3 regions of the Beduinella massiliensis genome follow, and region 1 is predicted to be linked to each of the others. Evidence: predicted binding sites of a transcription regulator. Region 1 holds the regulator's gene; each other region holds the start of a gene.
The links. The regulator LexA, encoded in region 1, represses DNA repair genes until DNA is damaged. The targets are predictions, from matches to a motif close to CNAACANNTGTTNG.

Region 1 (4,072 bases):
TTCTTAGACGAGGGCTTTACTGACAAGGAATTTGTACAGGCGCGCGACCAGCTCAAAGGCGGCTATATCCTCGGGCTCGAAAGCACGTCGAGCCGCATGTCGTCGATCGGGCGCAGCAAGCTGCTGCTTGGATACGCCAATGAGATCGACACCGTGGTTGGGAAGATCGAAAGCGTGACCCGCGAAGAGGTCATGGAGATCGCTCGCAAGGTGTTGGAAGGGCCCTATGCGGCCGCGGCCGTCGGCCGCAAGGTCGATACCTTACAGCTTAAATAACTGTGTCCTGCCAGGATGCGGCGGACGATCAGCGTGCAGGTCCATGGTACTATGGCGAAAGCCCTGAGTCAGAACCGTCGTATCTAACCGTCAGCGAGCGCCCTGATTTCCAGAAAGGAGTTCAGGGGCGCTCGCTATCTTATATTAGGGACGCAATCCGGGGAATTTACAGGCACGAGACAGCATATCTCCAAACGTGGCTCGCCTTATCTTCGGCGGACTCTTTGGCTTGCCGCCAACCGAGCGGCATTCTGTGATTCAATCCCGTCCGATTGCTACCAATCGTTAAAATCCAGAGGGAAACATCACCTGACTGCCGTTGGCGCAATTGCAAGAAAAATGTGCAACATCATCTTCACGATTCTCAGAGAGAACAGGCCGTGTGAAGCCGCGCCGCCGAAGAAGCAGGGGTTGAAGGGGGATGCTTAGTTGACAGCCTCGATTATCGAATGGATAAATATATCATATCCTCAACACATCATCGAAAATGTAATTGAGGATGGGTACTATGCCATTGTTTATGTGCTGGTAGATAAAAAAACCGGGTTCAAACAAGCATTAAAAGTTATGCGTAAAGAGTATGTTCTGCTTGGATTTTCTATTTTGCAAGAGTTCAACTTGCTTCATACCCTCTCACAAATGATTGATTTTGTGCCAAAGGCATACACATATCACCCTGAGATCAAAGCTTTTTCAATGGAATTTATCGATTCACCATCGTTATCTATAACTGATAGCCCTACAACATTAGCAATGGCTTTGCATAGCCTTCACTCTATAAATGCTGATGTTTTTGACTTCGTAGAACATATATCGGTAAATTATTATTTTGATAGGCTAAACAAGATTAAGACTTTATCCGACTATCATACGCCCCGTTTAAATGAGCTGAAAACTCGTATTCAAGACAATCGCGCCATAATAGCAGCGGATGTTCAGGCGTTAGATTCTATAAACATCCCTCCTTTTTCAATACTTCATCTTGATGTGAATGAAGATAATGTTTTGTTATCTAAAGGAAAAGTCGTACTTCTTGACTTTGGACAAGCATTGATTGGTAACCCGGTTTTTGAATTGGGTTTTATTAGCGTGCTTAGTGGATGGAATCCTTCTTTTTCTTCACAGATTATCAAATCATACTCCGCAATTTCAAAGAGAGATTTCCCTAAAAGCTCAATACAATTGGCTTCTCGTATTGCTACTTGGCGTTTGGCAATATCCACGCTCTTAGACTGCGCTCATCTGTCAGAGAATTGGGTTGATGATTTTGGAATCGACTTTATATTGTCTTGTGTGAAAAAATTATGCCCTTAATCGAAATTTTTCTATGAATCTTTATAGCTGGTCTTTCTTAAGATGAAAAAAATCAGCATGACAATCACTCCGCCGGAAAGAAAAAATGCGCGTTTCCAATCCAATCAGGAACACGCGCATTCTGCGATTTTTTATGAACTTACATGCGGCGAAGAAGCGAAGTGACCTTGCCCAGCACCGACATTTCCTCGACGATGATCGGTTCCATCGTGTCGTTCTCCGGCTGAAGACGAAAATGGCCATTTTCCTTATAATAGCGCTTGACCGTCGCTTCGTCCTCGATGAGCGCGACGACGATATCACCGTTATTGGCATGGGGCTGCTTGCGAACGACCAGATAATCGCCATCCAGAATGCCTGCGTTGATCATGCTTTCTCCGCGGACGCGGAGCACAAAGTGCTCACCATCGCCCAGAAAATCAGCGGGCAAGGTAAACTGATCCTCGACATTTTCCTGCGCAAGAATGGGAATGCCTGCCGTGACGCGGCCGACCACGGGAATCTGTACCATTTCCTGGCGGTTAAAGGAGGGATCTCCCAAAACCTCCATCGCGCGAGGTTTCATGGCATCGCGGTGAATGAGCCCTTTTTTTTGCAGACGCTGCAAATGACCGTGCACGGTCGAGGTGGACTTTAGGCCGACTGCATCGCAGATTTCCCGAACGGACGGGGGATAGCCCTTTTCCTGTATTTCGCTTTTAATAAATGCCAGAATTTTTGCCTGATTATCGCCGCGCGGTTTCTTCATGAGACGTTACCACCTTGTGTACATAGTAGCTGAAATTAGTATATCATATACGGAAGGGAAAAAGCAAGGCGTCATCAAACGTTTGTTCGCGATCTTGCGTACAAAAGGGAAAAACCTGAAAAATCAGGCGCGCGTTTGCAGGATGGATTCACAAACCTTCTGTATGTCCGGCAGAAAGGCGAGCAAGGAATCGAAGCGGCGTTTAAAATCGTCGTCGTCTCGCAAGCCGAGATCGGCCATGAAACGCCTAAAGGCTGGCAGCCGCGCGGAAGCCTTTTCCGCGTCATCCATGTGCAAAATGATCTGACACCGCGCAAACGTGGCCCCCATCCAGAAGACCGCGTCCTGCGGGTAGCCTGAAGCGAGCAGTTCCTCGATACCGCCGATGGAAATGTTTCGAGCCTGTGGGGTGATGTCTGCGCGAAAGCGATACGCTTTGGATGGACCGAAGGATGCGCTGGCGAGGTCATATGTAGCGATGAGTTCTCGCAGATGCATAGGCAGACAAGCCGCGTCAAAAGCGTCGCCGATCAACGGAGCGAGCAAGCGCGTGCAGAATTCCTCCAAACGATATTGCGAAAGGACGCGCCGTGCCTGTGAATACCGCTTTTTCACCGTGCAGTTTTTCAGTCCGGCTGAAATAATGGGAAAGGTTGAAATCCCCGTGGGGAAAAGCCAACTGTTGACGCGCTCCGGGTAGGGCGCGGAAGGGTCAAAGGCTGCGGCACTTTTTCGGATGGAGGCGATGAAGCCATCGCAGCGTCGCCTGATCCAATACGGAGATGCGAATTGCTCCGCGACGGCCCTGTGCAGAGGCGCAAGCCACCCCTCGGGGTCGGAGAGGATGCCGTTCGCCTGCAGCGCATAGGCGAGGTAATGCGTCGTCAAAATGTGCTCAAGCGAATCGAAAGCCGCACGATCGATACAGGTTACCTCCAACAGGGCCCCCTGATACGTAAACTTGCCGAGGGATTGGGAGGGTTTGCGCAGCACGACGACCACGTCGACGTCCGAGGTGATGGACCATGCGGCGTCATCCGGCGTTTCCAGAACGGACCCCGACAGATAGGCTCCACAAAACCCGGGCATGTCAGCGCCTTCCCGATTCACCCATTCACGTGCCGCCCAGACCGCGTCGCCCCTATTCATGCGAATCTCCCCTCACGATGCTGCTGTGGTGCGCGTCAGATTTTTCATCCAGTTGTACCTGTTAACCTTGACGACTGCGACAAAGCACTTTAAAATCTGGTCGCACTTGAGGCAGGCAAAGACGACCCAGGGCGCTGCACCTAGGTAAGAAGCGATGATCGCGCTGGGCAGTACGACGAGAAAGACGAAAATCGTGTCGTTTTTAAATACGAAGCTGATGTCTCCGCCGGACTTGACGAGCCCGAAGAGGCAGGGCATTTGATAGCAGGTGCCGATGAGGGTGACGGAAAGCACCCGGATGAACAGCGTGGACTGCACGGCAGCCTCCGCACTGATGCCGCCGTAGAGCGACACGAAGGGCCCTGCGATCAATACGGTCAGCGCGCCGATGACGAAGCCGAGCGTGAGGAAGATGACCTGTGTCGTGCGCGCATATTCCTTCATCAGCTCGGTCTTGCCCGCGCCGATGGTCTTTCCGGTGATGATGCCCATCGCTGTCGCGAGGCCGTTGATCGCTACGTAAGCGAGCGTGTTCATGGTATTGGCGACGCTTGCAGCGGTAATTACGCTTGCGCCGTAGTGGCC
Region 2 (4,072 bases), 810 kb from region 1:
CAGGCCGATCAGCCCTGTGCCGCACAGCACGTTCGCGGCGACGACGCACCAGCGGTAGCCCAGGCGAACCGCGTAGCGCGCGGCGGCCAGATCCACGATCATCTGGATGCCGAAGTTGAGCGTCACCAGAAAAGCGAGCTGAGAGAGCGAGATGCCGAACTGACGGGTAAAGGTGAGAAAGAGCAGCGGCGCGAGATTGTTGACCGCCGCATGCGAGATGCTGGAGGCGTAACAGCAATAGCGGGTGTGACGATACGTAAAGTGCATGGCGAGCGCTCCGATCGTATTTGGAATGATGGAAGGATTCGCCCCCAACCCCCAAAACCCTCTAATTCGCGCAAAAACCTGCGTGGGCATACAGGTTGACATATATAGGTGATCGATCTATAATGCGAGGAGATGGATAGGTAGAGAATCTATATATTGGGAGGTGAAGACATGGACAGGAGCATGACTTCGGGCAGCACGGGCATGCTGCTGCTGCGCCTGCTCGCGGAGGGGGACCTATACGGATACCAGATGATCGAGCGGCTGCGGGAGCGCTCAAGCGACGTGTTCAGCCTGAAGGCGGGCACGCTCTACCCGCTGCTGCACGCGCTGGAGGAACAGGGCGCGGTCGAAAGCTATGAACGGGCCACGCCGGAGCGCCGCGTCAGGCGTTACTATCATCTGACGCGGACAGGAAATCTGCTGCTTGAGCAGAAAGCCTCGGAGTGGCGGGTATTTTCCGAGGCGGTGGATCGGGTGCTCGCGGCGAAGGGAGGGGCCTCGCTTGCGTAAGGAGGCATACGTGGAGGCGGTGCTCGGGGGCGTCCGCTGGAAGCGCGCGCACGAGACCGTGCGGCGGGAGCTCGCCGCGCACGTGGAAGACCAAATGGAAGCGTACCTGCAAGACGGCATGCCAAAGGAGCAGGCGGAGGAGAAGGCGATTCTGGATATGGGGGACGCCGCGCAGGTGGCAAAGGGCTACGATCGGGTGCTGCGCCCGCGGACGGATCGGAGAATGCTGACAGTGCTCGCCGCGCTGTACCTCTTCGCGGCGCTCTTCGGCCTGCTGCGGCATGCGGTGAACCCGGACAAGGGCGGGCTATGGGCGGACGCGGCGGGGATGCTCCTGGGGGCGGGCGCGTTTGCGGCCGGGTACTTTCTGGACGTGCGGCCGTTCCTTCGCCGGGGCGCCGCCGTCTACCTCCTATATGCGCTGGGGCTGATTTTTTGCTATGTCGCGGCGTTTACCTGGGCGCTGCCGTTCAACCTGGATTGGGCGGTGGGCGGTTACTGGCTGCTGCTCGCCCCGCTGGCGCAGGCCTTTCTGATCGGGTCGATGCGGGGCAGGGGTCTTTGCGCCGGGGCGGCCTGCCTCGCCGCGCCGTGGCTGGTACACGCGCTGACCGAAGGGACTTTCAGCATGCTTGGCAGGGAGCTGCTGCTCGGAATCGGCCTCATGCTGCCCTTCTACGCCTTTGCCGCGGGTTTCTTTCCCCGCGTGCGTTTTCTTCCCCGGCTCTATGCGCTGGCGCTGCTGCTGCTCGCCGCGGGCCCGATTTGGACGGGCACATTTGGGGAGTATTTCGATTTGAACCCGTTCGGCGGGCGGCTTCGGGAAATGCCGCTCTTCCGTTTCGACGCGGCGGCTGGCGCGGGCAGCGGCGGATGGTTCCTGACGCGCGCCTTCGGCTGGGGAGCGTTCCTGATCGTCTCGGTTCCGTATCTCTCCCTGGCCTTCCTGTGTCTGAAAACGGGCGCGCGCAAAAAAGGAACGGGCGCGCAGATGATCTGCTCCGCCGTCGCCCTGTCTATGCTGATGCAGTACGCGTGCGGGCTGGCGAACGCGACGGGGACTTACGACAACCCGGCCTGGCCGATGCCGTTTTTCGATACGGAGGCGGCCTCCACGGTGCTCAACCTCTTTCAGATCGGGTTGGTCATGGGGATCGGGCGCATGGGCACGCTGCGTATGGATTGATGAAGACCCAGGGCTGGCCTGCTGTTTTTTCGCCGGCAGGACAGCCTCTTTTTGCGCGCTGGGACTTCTTCAAAGCAGTGGTTTTGTGATGGAATCCCCTTGTCAAGCATTGGCCGCGGGCACAGAGCGATGGGATTTGTAGATCTGCGTCGGTGATGCAACCGGCAGCATGCCGGTTTGTCTTTGCGAAATATTTTTCCGCGAGCCGTGGGAACGTAAAAGGCAGAAGGAAAAACATATGTTCGCATCGAACTTAAACGTAGATTTTTGCTTTTTACGCGGCGGGGAGGAAGACGCATGGACAGGACGATTCTGCATTGTGACCTGAACGGCTTTTACGCTTCCGTGGAGTGCATCCGCGACCCTTCGCTTCGCACGGTGCCCATGGCGGTGGCGGGCGACCCGAAGGCGCGTCACGGGATCATCCTGGCCAAGAACGAGCTGGCCAAGCGCGCGGGCGTCGTGACGGCGGAAACGGTGAGCCAGGCGCAGCGCAAGTGTCCGGGCCTCGTGCTGGTGCCGCCGCGCCACGACGTCTACGAGGATTACTCCCGGAAGGTCAACGCGCTTTACGAGCGGTACACCGACCTGATCGAGCCCTTCGGCATCGACGAGTCGTGGCTGGACGTGACGGGCAGCAGGCACCTCTTCGGGGACGGCAGGGCGATCGCCGACGCGCTGCGGGAGGCGGTCAAGCGAGAGCTGGACCTGACGATTTCGGTCGGCGTGTCGTACAACAAGGTCTTCGCCAAGCTCGGAAGCGACTACAAAAAGCCGGACGCGACCACGGTCATTACGCGCGAAAACTATCGGGAGATCGTCTGGCCGCTGCCCGTGACCGCCCTGCTGTACGTCGGCCGCGCGGCGGAGCGCACGCTTTTAGGCCTGCGCGTTCGCACCATCGGCGACCTCGCAGGGTGCGACCGGGCGCTGCTCGCTTCGCGTATGGGCAAGGCAGGCGAGATGCTCTACGACTACGCGAACGGTCTGGAATCGAGCCCCGTCGCTTCGTATTACGACAGGCGTGAGATCAAGAGCATCGGAAACGGCATGACATTTTCGCACGACCTTTCGGTCGCGGAGGACATCCGCTGGGCGGTCGCGCTGCTCGCGGACAGCGTGGCGACGCGCCTTCGCCGCCAGGGCGTGTTCTGCCGCGTGGTGCAGGTGCAGGTAAAGGATCCGGACTTTAAGAGCATCTCGCGCCAGCGGCGCCTGGACGCGCCGACCTGCGTAGCGCGGGAGATCGCCCGTGCGGCGCTCGCGCTGCTGACGGAGAACCGCAGCGCCTACAGCGCGATCCGCACGCTGACCGTCACCGGGGAGCAGATCGTGCGCACCGGTGAGGCGGAGGAGCAGGTGAGCTTCTTCGAGGCGGAAAGCCGGGAGGAACGCGCGCGCCAGCTGCGGCTGGAGCGGGCGATGGACCGCATCCGCGGCAAGTACGGACGGGAAGCGATCACGACGGGGCGCGCGATGGAGCGTCGCGACAACGCGCGGACAGAGGAGGACGCGCCGGAGGGGGATTGACGAGGAAACCTGCCGCCTGACGCGCGGGCGAAGCGCATGCCTCGCGCATTTTTTCTGAAAGGGCCGCGGCATACGTCCCTCCATTTATGCCCATACTAGGGTCGAAAGACACAGGAAGGGCGGGACAAACATGAGTGTAGGGAAGAGCGTTACGCGCAAGGAGGCCTACGACAAGGTCACGGGCCGCGCGCGCTATACCGCGGATATCCTGCGGCCGGGCAGTCTGCATGCCAGGCTGCTTACCTCGACGCAGGCGCACGCGATGATCAAGAGCCTGAACGTCGACAAGGCGCGCCAGGCAAAGGGCGTGAAGGCGGTCGTCACGGGGCTGGACGTGCCGATATGGGGCGGCGTGCTCATCAAGGACAGGCAGCCGATTGCGACCGACCGCGTGCGCTGCTACGGCGAGGTGATTGCCATCGTCGTCGCGCAGACAGAGCAGGAGGCCGCCGCCGCGCTGGAGCTGATCGAGGTCGAATACGAGGCGCTTCCGATCGTGGGTTCGGTCGCGGATGCGCTCGCGCCGGACGCGACGGTGATTCACAGCCAGCTCGGCAATTACGAGACGCCGGTTCA
Region 3 (4,072 bases), 1.1 Mb from region 1:
CAGCCGTCCTGAAAGTGGAGACCGTCCGCGCTGGTCATGCACCAGAGCTGCCGCCCCGGGCGCGTATACACGGCCTTATAGCGCTCGCTCGCCGGGCACGCGGGATTCCGGTCGATGAACACGTGAAATGCGTCCATCGTGTCCGTGATGGCCACGATGTTGTTATGGGTGTCGCCTTCATAGGCGCAGATACCCAGATCTGGCTTGTGCCAGTGAATCCCGTCCCCGCTCTGCGCATAGCAGATATGATGAAACGGGGGATCGTGGCGCGTATGCTCCCGGTTGTACATCGGCATGCACAGATAATACATCCGGAATATCCGCTCGTCCTGCAACACGGTGTAATAGACCCAGCCGTCGGCCTCCCACGGCGCGTCGTTCGTCATGACGCATTCCCGGCGCTGCGGATGGTGCAGCGTCTCGCGCGCGGTCGTCCGTCCGGCGTCCAGCAGCTCGCCATCCACGAACAGCTCGCGCCGGCATCCAACAGGATGAATCATCGCTTTCGCTCCTTCTGAAATATTTTCTCAGGCATCGCTTTCGAGGTCCCCTCAGATGTCCGTACGCTAAGCGCAGCGTGTGCAGCTTTCAAAGGGTTTGGAGATAATCTCCATTTTTCCTCCCCTGTTTTGTGTTCATTATAGGGTTCCCTTCTTGCGGCCGCAATCCAATTTCACGAATTTCAAATTTTTCATGAAATCAAGTTGCACGCAAGGAGGGCTTGGCTATATAATACCGGCAGGAAACAAATGGAGGGCGCAGAGATGAAGCAAAAACTCATCGCGGAAAAGGCGGGCGTTTCCTTCGCGACGGTCTCCAGAGCGCTGACGCATAGCGCAAAGGTGCGCCCGGAGACGATGCAGCGCATCCGCAAAGCCATGCAGGAGCTGGGCATCAGCGACAGCGACGCCCTTTTTCAGGGCAGGGGCATCCTCTCCAAGACGGTGCTCGTCGTGGTCGGCGACATCGCCACGGAGTTTTTCGCGCACATCATCCTCGGCCTTTACGACGTGCTCGAAGCGAACGGCTACCAGATGTCGCTTTGCAACAGCCGGTATGATTCCGAGGTCGAAATGCGCTGCATCAAGACCGCCGAGGAAAACGGCTACGCGGGAATCATCATGATTACCGCGGTGGAAACGCAGGAGCTGGTTTCCTTTCTGCAAAGCGCCGAAATCCCCGTCGTGCTCGTCAACCGGTATATACGCTCCCTCGACCTGGACGTCGTCCGCATCGACAACTACCGGGGCGGCTACCTGGCCGCGCAGCACCTGATTGAAAATGGGCACAGACGAATCGCGCACCTGGCCGGGCCGCGCAACTCCGCCGCGCCCCAGGACCGCCTGCGCGGCTTTACCGAAGCCATGCACGATAACGGCGTTCCCTTTACCCAGGACGACGCCGTCTTTGGGGACCTCTCGCGCGAATGCGGAAAAAAATTTGCCGATTGGCTCATGCCGCGCGATTATACCGCCGCCTATATCGGCAATAATTACATGGCGGCAGGCGCCGTACACCAGCTTCTCAAGCTGGGCAGACGCGTTCCCGAGGACATCAGCATCGTCTGCTTCGACGATTCGCCTTTGGTGTCGGAGGATGGCCTCAATCTCACCACGATCAGCTGCGAGCCGCAGATCATGGGGCGCGCGGCGGCGGAAACCCTGTTAAAGCGCATCGCGGACCCTTTGGGCCGCCATGTGAAGACCATCTATTCCCCTAGGCTGAACGCCCGCGGCAGCGTGCGCTCGCTCAGAGAATGAACGGACGCGGAAGGCCGAAACGGCCCGCCGCGCCCTCTCCCCGGCGCTGTTTTCGTTCCCCCCGGGATTTTCCGGTCTCCTTCTTTTATAAAAACGCTTGTTCTCATTTTTATATTGTGTTATAATGAGCCCGCATTCAAATGACAGGTGGAGGTACTCCGTGCAAGACCAAATTATCATAAAAGGTGCCCGCGAGCACAATTTGCAGAATATCGACCTGACCATCCCGCGCGACAAGCTGGTGGTCTTCACCGGCCTGTCCGGCAGCGGCAAGTCGTCCCTCGCGTTCGACACGCTGTACGCCGAGGGCCAGCGCCGTTACGTGGAATCCCTGTCCTCCTACGCCCGCATGTTCCTGGGTCAGATGGAAAAGCCGGATGTGGACTACATCGACGGCCTCTCCCCCGCCATCTCCATCGACCAGAAGACGACGAGCCGCAACCCGCGCTCGACCGTGGGCACGGTTACGGAGATCCACGACTACCTGCGCCTGCTCTACGCGCGCATCGGCATTCCCCACTGCCCGGTCTGCGGCAAGGTCATCAAGCAGCAGACGGTCGATCAGATGGTGGACCAGATCGAGGCGCTGCCTGAGCGCACGCGCATTCAGATCCTCTCCCCCCTCGTGCGCGGCCGCAAGGGCGAATACCAAAAGCTCTTCGAGGACATCGCCAAGCAGGGCTTCGTCCGCGTGCGCGTGGACGGCGAGACGTACGACGTGGGCGACGTGCCGCAGCTCACCAAGCAGAAAAAGCACACCATCGAGGTCGTGGTGGACCGCATCGCCGTGAAGGAGGGCATCTCCACCCGCCTCACCGACTCGCTGGAAACCGCGCTGCACCAGTCCGGCGGCCTCGCCGTGGTGGACATCGGCCCCGGCGAGCGGGAGCTGCTCTTTTCGCAGAACTACGCCTGCCCGGACTGCAACGTCAGCATCGAGGAGCTCGCGCCGCGCCTGTTCTCCTTCAACAGCCCCTACGGCGCCTGCCCGACCTGCACGGGCCTGGGCTCGCTCATGAAGGTAGACCCGAACCTCGTCATCCCCGACTGGTCCAAGAGCCTCAGCGAGGACGCCATACAGGCGACCGGCTGGAACACGCGCGACGCCTCCTCGCAGGCGAGCATGTTCTTCGGCGCGCTCGCCAAGCACTACGGCTTCTCGCTGGACACGCCGCTTTCCGATCTGCCGCCGGAGATCATAGACATCCTGCTCTACGGCACCAAGGGCGAAAAGATCAAGATTGAATACAGCCGCGCGCAGGGCAGCGGCAGCTTCATGGCGCCGTTCGAGGGCATCATCACCACCATCGAGCGCCGCTACAACGAGACCAGCAGCGACGGCGCGAAGGAAGCGTACGAGGAGCTGATGACCGAGACGCCCTGCCCCTCCTGCAAGGGCAAGCGCCTCAAGCGCGAAGCGCTGGCCGTCACCATCGGCGGCAAGAACATCGCGCAGATTTCCGACATGTCGGTTCTGCAGGCCAAGAAGTTCTTCGACGGGCTGGAGCTCACCGAAAAGGAGCGCATGATCGCCCACCAGGTGCTCAAGGAAATCGGTTCGCGCCTGGGCTTTCTGGCGGACGTCGGCCTCGACTACCTGACGCTCTCCCGCTCGGCCTGCACGCTCTCCGGCGGCGAGGCCCAGCGCATCCGCCTGGCGACGCAGATCGGCTCCAGCCTCGTGGGCGTGCTCTACATCCTGGACGAGCCCTCCATCGGCCTGCACCAGCGCGACAACGAACGGCTGCTGAATACCCTCAAAAACCTGCGCGACCTGGGCAACACGCTGGTCGTCGTGGAGCACGACGAGGACACGATGTACGCGGCGGACCAGATCGTGGACATCGGCCCCGGCGCGGGCGCGCATGGCGGCAAGCTGATCGCGCAAGGCACGGTGGAGGAGATCAAGGCAAACCCCGACTCCATCACCGGCCTGTACCTGTCCGGCAAGCGCTACATCCCCATCCCGAAGCGCCGCCGCGAGCCCGCGGGCTTCATCACCGTGCGCGGCGCGCGGGCGCACAACCTCAAGGACATCGACGTGGACATCCCGCTGGGCGTCATGTGCGTGGTCACCGGCGTCTCGGGCAGCGGCAAGTCCTCGCTCGTCAACGAAATCGTCTACAAGGCCCTCGCCCACGACCTGAACCGCGCCAAGACCCGCCCCGGCGATCACGACGCCATCGACGGGCTCTTCCCGCCGGAAGGCAAGCCCATTCTGGACAAGGTGATCGACATCGACCAGTCGCCCATCGGGCGCACGCCGCGCTCCAACCCCGCGACGTACACGGGGCTGTTCGACCTCATCCGCA

Region 2: the regulator LexA is predicted to act here: its motif matches at 2,198-2,211, upstream of dinB (DNA polymerase IV).
Region 3: the regulator LexA is predicted to act here: its motif matches at 1,851-1,864, upstream of uvrA (excinuclease ABC subunit UvrA).

What each region holds. Positions count from the first base shown of each region.
Region 1 covers NZ_LT963430.1:2,271,658-2,275,729, reverse strand. Annotated here, with positions in the region: gene C1725_RS11100 (insulinase family protein) at 1-276, shown strand, start outside; gene C1725_RS11095 (transposase) at 379-705, shown strand; gene C1725_RS11090 (phosphotransferase) at 706-1,590, shown strand; gene lexA (transcriptional repressor LexA) at 1,730-2,338, opposite strand; gene C1725_RS11080 (hypothetical protein) at 2,462-3,487, opposite strand; gene C1725_RS11075 (MATE family efflux transporter) at 3,500-4,072, opposite strand, start outside.
Region 2 covers NZ_LT963430.1:3,076,846-3,080,917, reverse strand. Annotated here, with positions in the region: gene C1725_RS14950 (MFS transporter) at 1-267, opposite strand, end outside; gene C1725_RS14945 (helix-turn-helix transcriptional regulator) at 439-780, shown strand; gene C1725_RS14940 (permease prefix domain 1-containing protein) at 773-1,966, shown strand; gene dinB (DNA polymerase IV) at 2,264-3,496, shown strand; gene C1725_RS14930 (molybdopterin cofactor-binding domain-containing protein) at 3,627-4,072, shown strand, end outside.
Region 3 covers NZ_LT963430.1:3,395,049-3,399,120, forward strand. Annotated here, with positions in the region: gene C1725_RS19510 (sialidase family protein) at 1-500, opposite strand, end outside; gene C1725_RS16340 (LacI family DNA-binding transcriptional regulator) at 765-1,760, shown strand; gene uvrA (excinuclease ABC subunit UvrA) at 1,921-4,072, shown strand, end outside.